3 regions of the Kribbella sp. NPDC023972 genome follow, and region 3 is predicted to be linked to each of the others. Evidence: riboswitches for the same ligand, from Rfam matches in the RefSeq annotation. Region 3 holds a riboswitch; each other region holds the start of a gene.
The links. A riboswitch is a leader RNA that binds a small molecule or an ion and turns the genes downstream of it on or off. The one in region 3 is predicted to bind S-adenosylmethionine.

Region 1: it holds a riboswitch for S-adenosylmethionine, as region 3 does, so the genes downstream of both, thrC (threonine synthase) here and AB0F43_RS01400 (aminotransferase class V-fold PLP-dependent enzyme) in region 3, are expected to answer to the same signal.
Region 2: it holds a riboswitch for S-adenosylmethionine, as region 3 does, so the genes downstream of both, AB0F43_RS18085 (GNAT family N-acetyltransferase) here and AB0F43_RS01400 (aminotransferase class V-fold PLP-dependent enzyme) in region 3, are expected to answer to the same signal.

Annotation. Positions count from the first base shown of each region.
Region 1 covers NZ_JBEZZH010000002.1:748,656-751,921, forward strand. The annotation lists gene AB0F43_RS12730 (cation:proton antiporter) at 1-546, shown strand, start outside; gene AB0F43_RS12735 (helix-turn-helix domain-containing protein) at 702-1,667, shown strand; SAM riboswitch class I at 1,733-1,873, shown strand; gene thrC (threonine synthase) at 1,885-3,153, shown strand; gene AB0F43_RS12745 (ubiquitin-like small modifier protein 1) at 3,150-3,266, shown strand, end outside.
Region 2 covers NZ_JBEZZH010000004.1:206,913-210,178, forward strand. The annotation lists gene AB0F43_RS18070 (DinB family protein) at 1-346, shown strand, start outside; gene AB0F43_RS18075 (class I SAM-dependent methyltransferase) at 439-1,137, shown strand; gene AB0F43_RS18080 (hypothetical protein) at 1,161-1,496, shown strand; SAM riboswitch class IV at 1,609-1,724, shown strand; gene AB0F43_RS18085 (GNAT family N-acetyltransferase) at 1,735-2,283, shown strand; gene AB0F43_RS18090 (GNAT family N-acetyltransferase) at 2,379-2,831, shown strand; gene AB0F43_RS18095 (GNAT family N-acetyltransferase) at 2,922-3,266, opposite strand, start outside.
Region 3 covers NZ_JBEZZH010000001.1:310,859-314,124, reverse strand. The annotation lists gene AB0F43_RS01405 (prolyl oligopeptidase family serine peptidase) at 1-411, shown strand, start outside; gene AB0F43_RS01400 (aminotransferase class V-fold PLP-dependent enzyme) at 425-1,789, opposite strand; SAM riboswitch class IV at 1,806-1,919, opposite strand; gene AB0F43_RS01395 (DinB family protein) at 2,012-2,530, shown strand; gene AB0F43_RS01390 (DNA translocase FtsK 4TM domain-containing protein) at 2,717-3,266, shown strand, end outside.

The DNA.
Region 1 (3,266 bases), on a different contig from region 3:
TTCCGCCTGGCGGACTCGCGCGAACCCGTGCTGGCTCTCGCGATGACGCTGGGTGCGTACGGTCTCGCCGAGGTGCTGGACGGCTATGGCTTCATCGCGGTGTTCGTCGCGGCGCTGGGGTTGCGTTCGGCCGAACGAAGCCACGACTTCCATGAGGAACTGCACGGGTTCATCGAGCAGCTCGAACACATCCTCACCTGGGGGATCCTGCTGCTTCTGGGGGTCGCGATCACGGCCGGGTTGCTCGAGCCGCTGACCTCGGCCGGTGCCGCGCTCGGGGTTCTGCTGGTACTGGTGATCCGTCCACTGACCGCCTGGGCGGCCCTGGCCGGGACGCCGCTGCGGCGATCCGAGCGGTGGGTGACCGCGGCGTTCGGGATCAGGGGTGTCGGGTCGGTGTTCTATCTGGCGTATGCGGGCGCCGACTTCCGCACCGACCTGCCGTGGTTGTGGGCGACCGTCGGCTTCACCGTCGTGCTGAGCGTGGTTGTTCACGGCGTTGCGGTGACGCCGCTGATGCGGATGCTCGACCTCCGCCGGACCTGAACACCCAGGCGGGCGGCTCGATCCCGTGACGGATCGCGCTGGCGGCGTGGATTCCGGCTGCGATCTCCTTCAATACCTTGAACATGTCTCCATCGTCCAAGGGCCGGCCCGCGCGCAGAAGTGGCGCGAACGACGACTATCGCTAAGATAATGACATGGGTCAGCGCACTGTTTCAGTCCTCGGGTACGACGGGATGACTGCCTTCGAAGCGGGCATCGTGATCGAGGTGTTCGGGCTGGCCTGGCCGGATATCGACCAGCCCTGGTACGAGTTGAAGGTCTGCACCGAGACGCCCGAGCCGATCCGTGTGCTCGGCGGTGCCACGTTGAGCAGCCCGCACGGCCTGGAGGAGTTCGCGGCCGCGGACACGGTCGTCATCCCGAGTGTCGCCGATCCCGGTGCTGATACCTCCGGAGAGCTGATCGAGGCGCTGCGGACGGCCCATCGAAGGGGTGCCAGGATCGTGTCGATCTGCTCGGGCGCGTTCGCGCTGGCGGCCGCCGGCCTGCTCGACGGCCGGCGCGCCACCACCCATTGGCGGTACGCCGACCTGCTGCGCGAGCGTTATCCGAAGATCGTCGTGGATCCGGAGCCGCTCTACACCGACGAAGGCGACGTACTCACGAGCGCGGGATGTGCCGCCGGGCTGGACCTGGCCCTGCACCTGGTCCGGAAAGACCACGGCGCGGCCGTGGCGAACGCGGTGGCTCGGCGGCTCGTGATCCAGCCCTACCGGTCCGGCGGCCAGGCGCAGTACATCGAGTCCCCGGTGCCGCCCGACCCCGATGACGCCTCGGTCGCTCGGAGCCTGGGCTGGGCGCTCGAACATCTCGCCGAGCCCATCGGCGTACCGGATCTGGCCAAGCAGGCCGGGTTGTCGCCGCGGACGTACCTCCGGCACTTCGTGAAAGCGACCGGGACGACACCGGGCAAGTGGCTGATCGCCCAGCGGATCCAGGCGGCGCTGACCATGCTGGAGACCGGGGACGCGCCGGTGGAGGAGATCGCACTGGCGGCCGGCTTCGCCACCCCGGTGACGCTGCGGCACCACTTCGCCAAGCAGCTCCACACCTCGCCGTCGGCGTACCGCCGTACCTTCCGGGCCCGGCGGGAAAGCTGAGATCGGCTGTCTCGGATAGTGGGAACTGAAGACACAATATGGACCCGATTGGGTAACCTCGGGGGAGCTCATCCAGAGGGACTGAGGGAAACGGCCCGTTGAAGTCCCGGCAACCCTCCCCGTTGAGGTCCCAGTCCGGGGCCCTCGCGGCGGAACGGTGCCAAATCCGTCCCGCGCCGAAATCCGGTGACCGGGGAAGATGAGAGGGGAACCTCACATGAGCCTGACCGCCGCCTCGACCACCCACACCCTCCGTGAAGGTGCCTTCGGCAACGGTACGCACCTGAGCTGTCGCGCGTGTGGGGCGAAGTCGCCGCTCGGTCCGTTCTACGCCTGTACGGAGTGCTTCGGTCCGCTCGAGGTCGGGTACGAGTACCCGACCATCACCCGGGAGCAGATCGAGGCCGGCCCCAAGAACATCTGGCGCTACCAGCCGCTGCTGCCCGTCCCCGTCGACGTGGCCAGCTTCCCGAACACCGAGCCCGGCTACACCCGGCTGATCGACGCCGGCAACCTGGCCCGCGAGCTCGGCCTGCGCAAGCTGTGGGTGAAGGACGACTCCGGCAACCCGACCCACTCCTTCAAGGACCGCGTGGTCGCGAGTGCCCTGAGCGCCACCCGCGAGCTCGGCATGAAGGTCTTCGCCTGCCCCTCCACCGGCAACCTGGCCAACGCCGTGGCCGCTGCCGCGGCCCGGGCCGGTATCCGCTCGGTCGTGTTCATCCCGCACGACCTCGAGCGCCCCAAGGTGATCACCACCGCCGTGTACGGCGGCACCCTGGTCGCCGTCGAGGGCAACTACGACGACGTGAACAAGCTGGCCTCGGAGATCGCCGGCGAGGAGGAGGGCTGGGCGTTCGTCAACGTCAACGTCCGCCCGTACTACTCCGAGGGCTCCAAGACCCTGGCCTTCGAGATCGCCGAGCAGCTCGGCTGGCGGCTGCCACAGCAGATCGTCATCCCGGTCGCCTCCGGTTCGCAGCTGACCAAGATCGACAAGGGCTTCACCGAGCTCGGCAAGCTCGGCCTGGTCGACGCGACCGACTACAAGGTGTACGGCGCCCAGGCCACCGGCTGCTCGCCCGTCGCGCAGGCGTTCCGGGACGGGTACGACGTGGTGAAGCCGGTGAAGCCGGACACCATCGCCAAGTCGCTCGCGATCGGCAACCCGGCCGACGGGCCGTACGTCCTGGACGTGGCCCGGCGTACCGGAGGTGCGATCGAGGACGTCACCGACGAAGAGGTTGTCGAGGGTATCCAGCTGCTGGCCCGGACCGAGGGCATCTTCACCGAGACCGCGGGTGGCGTGACGGTCGCGACGCTGAAGAAGCTGATCGAGTCCGGTCAGCTCGACCCCGAGGCCGAGACGGTGATCATCAACTCCGGCGACGGGCTGAAGACGCTCGACGCCGTGGCCGACCGGGTCGGCCCCAAGGTGACCATCCCCGCGTCGTACGACGCCTTCGTGAAGGCAGGATTGCAGTGAGTGTCAGTGTTCGGGTACCGACCATCCTGCGGCCCTACACCCAGGGGGCGTCCTCAGTCAGCGCCGAGGGGGCGACGCTGAGCGAGGTGCTCGAGTCGCTGGACAGCTCGTAC
Region 2 (3,266 bases), on a different contig from region 3:
CTTGTGGTTTCGCCAGGCGGTCCTGGGGATCGAACAGCCGTTCCACCCCATCGGTCTAGCGGGCGCCGGCGCCGAGGACGACGGCTTGGACATGTCGGTCTTCACGACGGTCACACCGTCGTACGCCGAAGTGCTGGAGGTCCGGGCGGGTCGCCTCGCGATGGTGCGCGACTTCCTCGCCACCGTCACAGCGGACGACCTGGCCGTAGCGCGCAAGAACCCGTGGGCCCCCGAACGCGAGGAGACCACTCTCTCCTGCCTGCACGTGATTCTCGAGGAGGAGTGGGAGCATCACCGGTACGCCGTACGCGACCTCGACGCAATCGGCACGACGTACGACGCATAAACCGGATCACGACGCGGCGTGCACGTTGGCCCTAGATCTGGCAGGAACGAAACATGCTCGTCGTACGTGGCGAGTGATGCCAGGATGACCGGATGAGTGCTGAGGGCGCGTATCACGGGGAGAAGGGCGCGTATTTTGCTGAGCGCGCTACTGATGGGGTCTACAACGCGTACACCGATCGGCCGGCCATGCTGGAGCTGGCGGGGGACGTGTCGGGGTTGCGGGTGGTGGACCTCGGGTGCGGGGCAGGGCATTACGCGGCGGAGCTTTTGGAGCGTGGAGCGACTGGGGTTGTGGGAGTTGAGGGCAGCGAGGCGCTGCTGAGTGCCGCGCGGGAAAGGCTTGGAGACAGCGTTGAGCTGCATCAGCATGATCTGGAGCAGCCGCTGTCGTTCCTCCCAGACGGGTCGTTCGACCTTGCCGTGATGGCTCTCGTGTACCACCTCATCCACGGGCGGGAGCAACTGCTCGCCGAGGTTCGGCGGGTATTGCGGCCAGGCGGAATACTCCTCGTTTCGACGACGCACCCCGCGGCTGACTGGAGTTGGTTCGGCGGCTCGTACTTCGATGAGGAGCGGGTTGAGGCTCAATGGCAGGGCAGCCGGTTCACCCATACCTACTGGCGGATGACGTTGGAGACGTTCCTGGGAGAACTTCTCGGCGCGGGGTTCACGCTGGAGCGCCTGGTCGAGCCGCGTGCCACCGAGGATGCTCGGCAGATCGATCCACGGCGATTCGACAAGACGCAGACCACCCCTTTCTTCCTGGCGGTTCGCCTGCGTCGTCCGTAACGACCAGAACGGTTGACCGCGTAATGCAGAGATTCGAGCAGGCGATGCGGCTCATGCGTAGTCGCGATCCGCAGACCCGGGAGGACGGGTTCCAGCTGCTGTTTCCTCATGCGGCCGAGCATGTCGACGAACTGCTGGCCGCGTTCGCCGGGGAGCGCAAGGACCACGGGCTCGGGTGCTGGTTGCTGGAGCTCATCGGCGAGGCTCGGTCGCCGGCTGCGCTGCCGGTGCTGACCGAGCAGGTCTACAGCGCCGACGAGTCGCTGCGGGACTGGGCGGTGCGAGGACTGGAGCTGCTCGACACCAAGCCTGCGCGCGAGGAGCTGTGGAGGGCACGGTCCAACGGACTGATCCGCTGATTCATCGACTGCCCAAGGTCCTTGGGCAGTGTGCGGGGCACGGCGTTGGACGATGACCGCTTGCTGGAATTTCTTCGTGGCGTGATCGGGTGACTGCTACGGTTTCGGTGAAGGTCATGAGTGCCAGCGGATAGCCCCGGCTTGCTGGCCGGCAACCCTCCTACGTGGGTGGGGTGCCCCGGGTGAGGACCAGGCTCGGCACAAAGGGTGCCGGGCAAGCCGCGAGATGGAGGTTCCCATGCCATTACGGTTCCGTTCGGCTGGCGCAGGTGACGCTGAGCAGGTCGCGCTGCTGCACGCCGACAGTTGGCGTCGGCACTACCGGGGCGCGTACGCGGACTCGTTCCTCGATGGTGACATCGACACCGATCGTCGCGAGGTCTGGTCGGCACGGCTTGCCGCACCGACCGGCACTGCGACCATCCTCGCCGAGTACGACGACCAACTGGTGGGCTTCGTCCACGTCAGGTTCGACAACGACCCGAGGTGGGGGAGCCTTGTCGACAATCTGCATGTCTACAGCAGCCAACGCCGTACCGGCATCGGCACACAACTCCTCGCCCGCGCCGCACAAGCTGTCATCGACCAGGCGACCGGCGACGCGATGTACCTGTGGGTGCTGGAGCAGAACACCAATGCGCAGCACTTCTACCGCGCCCGCGGAGCCACCTGCGTGGAGACGGCAACCGTCCCACCACCCGGCGGCGACCCGACCCGCCTGAACGGCTCCCCGAAGTGCCTCCGCATGACCTGGCCGGACGCCTCGACGCTGGCGCACCACCCGTGAGAGGCGTTTGAATCGGCGCGGTCGTCGCATCCCGTCTGAAAGCTGACTAGAGAAATCCCGCGCGTCGTGACGGGGCCCTGTGCCACGATTCCTGCATGGAGTCGGACAGCGCGCTGACGGTACGCCGCGCGGAGAGGTCGGACTGGTCATCGCTGGCCGAGATCGACGAGGTCGCGGCGATGGGAGATCAAGCACGAACCGACGACATCCGACGGTGGTGCGAACAGGGCCTGGTCCTCATGGCGGAGAACAGCTCGAAACCGCAGGGGTACCTCACGCTCGAGTACACGTTCTTCGAGCAGGGCTTCGTCACATTGCTCATGGTCGCGTCCAACGCCCGGCGGCGCGGCGTCGGCGTACGCCTTCTGAATGCTGCCGAGGCCGCGTGCACCGCGCCGAAGCTGTTCACGTCCACCAACGTCTCGAACCACCCGATGCAGCAACTACTCCAGCGCGCCGGCTGGTCGGCAGTCGGGTTGCTGCACGGTCTCGACGAAGGTGACCCCGAACTCTTCTACCTCTGCCCACCCCACCGCGGCAATGCCTGAACCGTACGACGTCAGGGCTCGTCGGCGGTGTTGTGAACTTGTGGACGGCTCGTTCGAGGAGCGGGAGGTCGGGTACGGCGATCTGCAGTGTCATCGCGTGATTCGGTAAAGGACGTTGGGGCGGAGTGGGCCGTCGGGGACGGAGGGGTCGTCGAAGTTGTCGGCGGGGTTGTGGGTCATGCCCAGCCGGCGCATGACGGCTTGGGAGCGGTGGTTGGTGGCAGTGGTGATCGCGAGGATCTCCGCGAGGCCGAGGGTGTCGAAGCCGTAGGTCAGGACGGCGCGAGCGGACTCGGTGGCGTAGCCGTGGCCCCATGCCGAGCGGGCGAGCCGCCAGCCGATCTCGACGCCGGTGAACGGCAGGCCCGGGTCGACGTCGTCCAGGCCCGCGAAGCCGATGAACTCGCCGGTCGCCTGCACCTCGACCGCCCACCA
Region 3 (3,266 bases):
CCGGACCTGTTCGCGGTCGCGCTGCCGGGCGTCGGCGTACTGGACATGCTCCGGTTCCACCTGTTCACGGTGGGGGCCGCGTGGACGTCCGACTTCGGGCACCCGGACGATCCGGACCAGTTCGAGGACCTGCTGGCGTACTCGCCGTTGCACCGGGTGCAGGAGGGCACGGCGTACCCGGCGACTCTCGTGGTCACCGGTGACCACGACGACCGGGTGGTGCCGCTGCACAGTCACAAGTTCATCGCCGCGTTGCAGCATGCCCAGTCCTCCGCCGAACCTGTCTTGACCCGGGTTGAGGTCAACACCGGTCACGGCTTCGGGAAACCCGCCGCGATGGTCGCGTCGGAATGGGCGGACCTACTGGCGTTCGCTGCTCACCACGTAGGCCTTGTACCTCCTGAGCAGTAGGAGGGCGGCTTGACTACCAGATCCGCGGGGCGTGGAGATCGCGGGGATCGTCGGCAGGCTGACAGCCGTGCGCCGACTCCTCGTACTCCGACCGGGGTCCGCTGGTGGCCAGCGTTCGGACGGCGTTGACGAGGCGGTCGACGTGCTCGCGCGTCGTACCGAGACCCAGGCTCGCCCGGACGGCTGTGCGGTGCTCGGGGGCGCCGGCCAGCAGGTGGCCGACCAGCGGGTGCGCACAGAACTTGCCGTCCCGGACACCGATGCCGTACTCCGCGCTCAGCGCCGCGGACACCAGCGTCGAGGTCAGCCCGGCGACGGTGAAACACACCGTGCCGACCCGATCCGCGTCCTGGCCGAAGAGCGAGTACGTCGTGACGCCGGGAATCTGAGCCAGACCGGTCCGAAGCCGGGCGAGCAGGCTGCGCTCATGCTGCTCGATCGCGTCGCGGTGCTTGCTGATCGCCGCACAGGCCGAGGCCAGCGCGATCGCGCCGATGACGTTGGGGGAGCCGCCCTCGTGCCGGGCCGGACCGGTCGCCCAGACCACGAGGTCATCGGTGACCGCGGTCGTGGCGCCACCGCCGTACAGGTAAGGCTCGGCGGCGTCCAGCCAGTCAGCGCGGCCGATCAGGGCACCGGCGCCGTACGGCGCGTAGAGCTTGTGGCCGGACAGCGCGACCCAGTCGACGTCGAGCTCGGCGATGTCGACCGGCCGGTGCGGCGCGAGCTGCGCCGCGTCCAGGCAGACCCGAGCGCCGTGGGCCCTGGCAACGGCCGCGATCTCGGCGATCGGGAAGATCTCGCCGGTGACGTTGGACGCGCCGGTCACGACGACGAGCCGCGGACCCTCGGGCGCCTTGCGCAGTGCGTCGGCAACGTTGCTCACGGCATCGTTCGGCGTGCTCGGCGCCTCGAGGCGCACGGTCCGCTCGGCCGGCCAGGGGAGGAGCGCTGCATGGTGCTCGGACTCGAACACGATCACGGTCGCGTCCGCCGGCACCGCGTGCGCGAGCAGGTTGAGCGCGTCGGTCGTCTGCCGGGTGAAGATCACCTGGTCGTCCGGCCGAGCGCCGACGAACGCGTGCACCTCGGCACGCGCCCGCTCGTACCACTGTGTGGTGATCCGCGAGGCGTACCCGTTGCCGCGGTGCACCGACGCGTACGACGGCAGCGCCGCCTCGACGCTCGCGCGCACCGACTCCAGGCACGGCGCACTGGCGCCGTGGTCGAAGTTGGCGTAGTCGGTGACCCGGCCGTCGGCCAGGGGGACCAGCAGGTCCGAACCCACCGTGGCGGGGATGCTGCCGGTCGCGAGCCGGGCCCCCGTAGGCCGCGGGGTCGTCGTACTGGCAGGCTCGAGGATGGAGAGAATCGACATGCTGCTGCTCCCAGGAAGTCCGCACTTGCCGAGCGGGGTATCCGCACGGCCTGGTCTTCACCCGGGGCACCCCACCGCGGAGGAGGGTTGCCGGCCAGCGAGCCGGGGCTTGACGCTGGCGCTCATGACCTGCCGAAGACGGTAACGAACGGGCTACGGTGAACGCCAGTGTCAATCTCATATGATGAGATGGACGAACACATTGTGGACGAGAGGAACGTAGTGACCTGGAGAGCACCCGCCGTCGAACGACCGGACGGCTCGCTGACCGCGCCCGAACGCGACCTGCTGCAGGGGTACCTGGACTTCTATCGCACCACCCTGCTGTTCAAGTGCGCCGGCCTGACCGCGGAGCAGTTGGCCGAGCGACCCTCGCCGCCGTCGACCCTCTCGCTGCTCGGGCTGATCCGGCATCTGACCAAGGTGGAGCGGATCTGGTTCCGGATCCACTTCGCCTCGGGGGAGCCGGCTGAGCCGGTGTTCCCGCTGGAGCTGGGCAAGGATGCGGACTTCGAGCTGATCGATCCGGCCGAGGCGCAGGCGGCGTACGACGGCTTGATCGCGGAGTGGAAGCTGTCCGACGAGGCCGCGGCCGGGCGATCGCTCGACGAGCGTTTCGCCTTCAAAGGCGTCGAGTCGACGCTCCGGATGATCTACCTCCACCTGATCGGCGAGTACGCCCGCCACTGCGGCCACGCCGACCTCCTCCGCGAACAACTGGACGGCACCACCGGCGCCTGACTGTTGCCGGCGACCTTCTGCGCTCGTAGTTGACCCGGCCTCGTTCTCGGCGGTCTGGCGGCGCTCGGGTGGTACGTCGTGCTGTGGCACCTGTTCCGGTGGCGGCGTCGTGACGCTACGGATGGGGCGGTGTGACCGGCGTGTGACACGTGTGACTCGAGAGGTAGTCGGGGTAGCCTGAGGGATATGGCGACCCGCACGTCTTCCCCGGCGCGGGCGCAGAAGTCAGCAGCCAACCGGCCGGGTACGGCGAGGTCGGCTGCTGGTGGACGCTCCCGTCCGTCAGGCGCCCAGAAGCGTGGGCAGAGCGCGAAGCGCGGTGGATCCACCGCTGCGCGGACCAGCACGCCCAAAAACAGCGGACCGGGCCCGTTCGCCGCCGCCATGCTCGCGCTCGGTCGCGGCATCGTGAAGATGTGGATCGGGATCGCCCACGTGCTCGGCGGCATGGTCCGCGGGATCGGCAACGGTGCCCGCGACCTCGACCCCGAGCACCGCCGCGACGGCGCCGGCCTGTTCCTGATCGGCCTGGCGGTCGTAGTGGCCGCCGCCATCTGGTGGGACCTGCCGGGAGCGGTCGGCCACGTCATCCGGGTCGTCGTCGGCGGCAGCGTCGGCATGCTCGGCTGGGCCGTCCCCCTGATGCTCCTGTTCACCGCCCTGCGCACCATGCGCGACCCGGACCGCAACGGCCCGGCCGGACGCCAGGTGATCGGCTGGACCACGTTCACCCTCG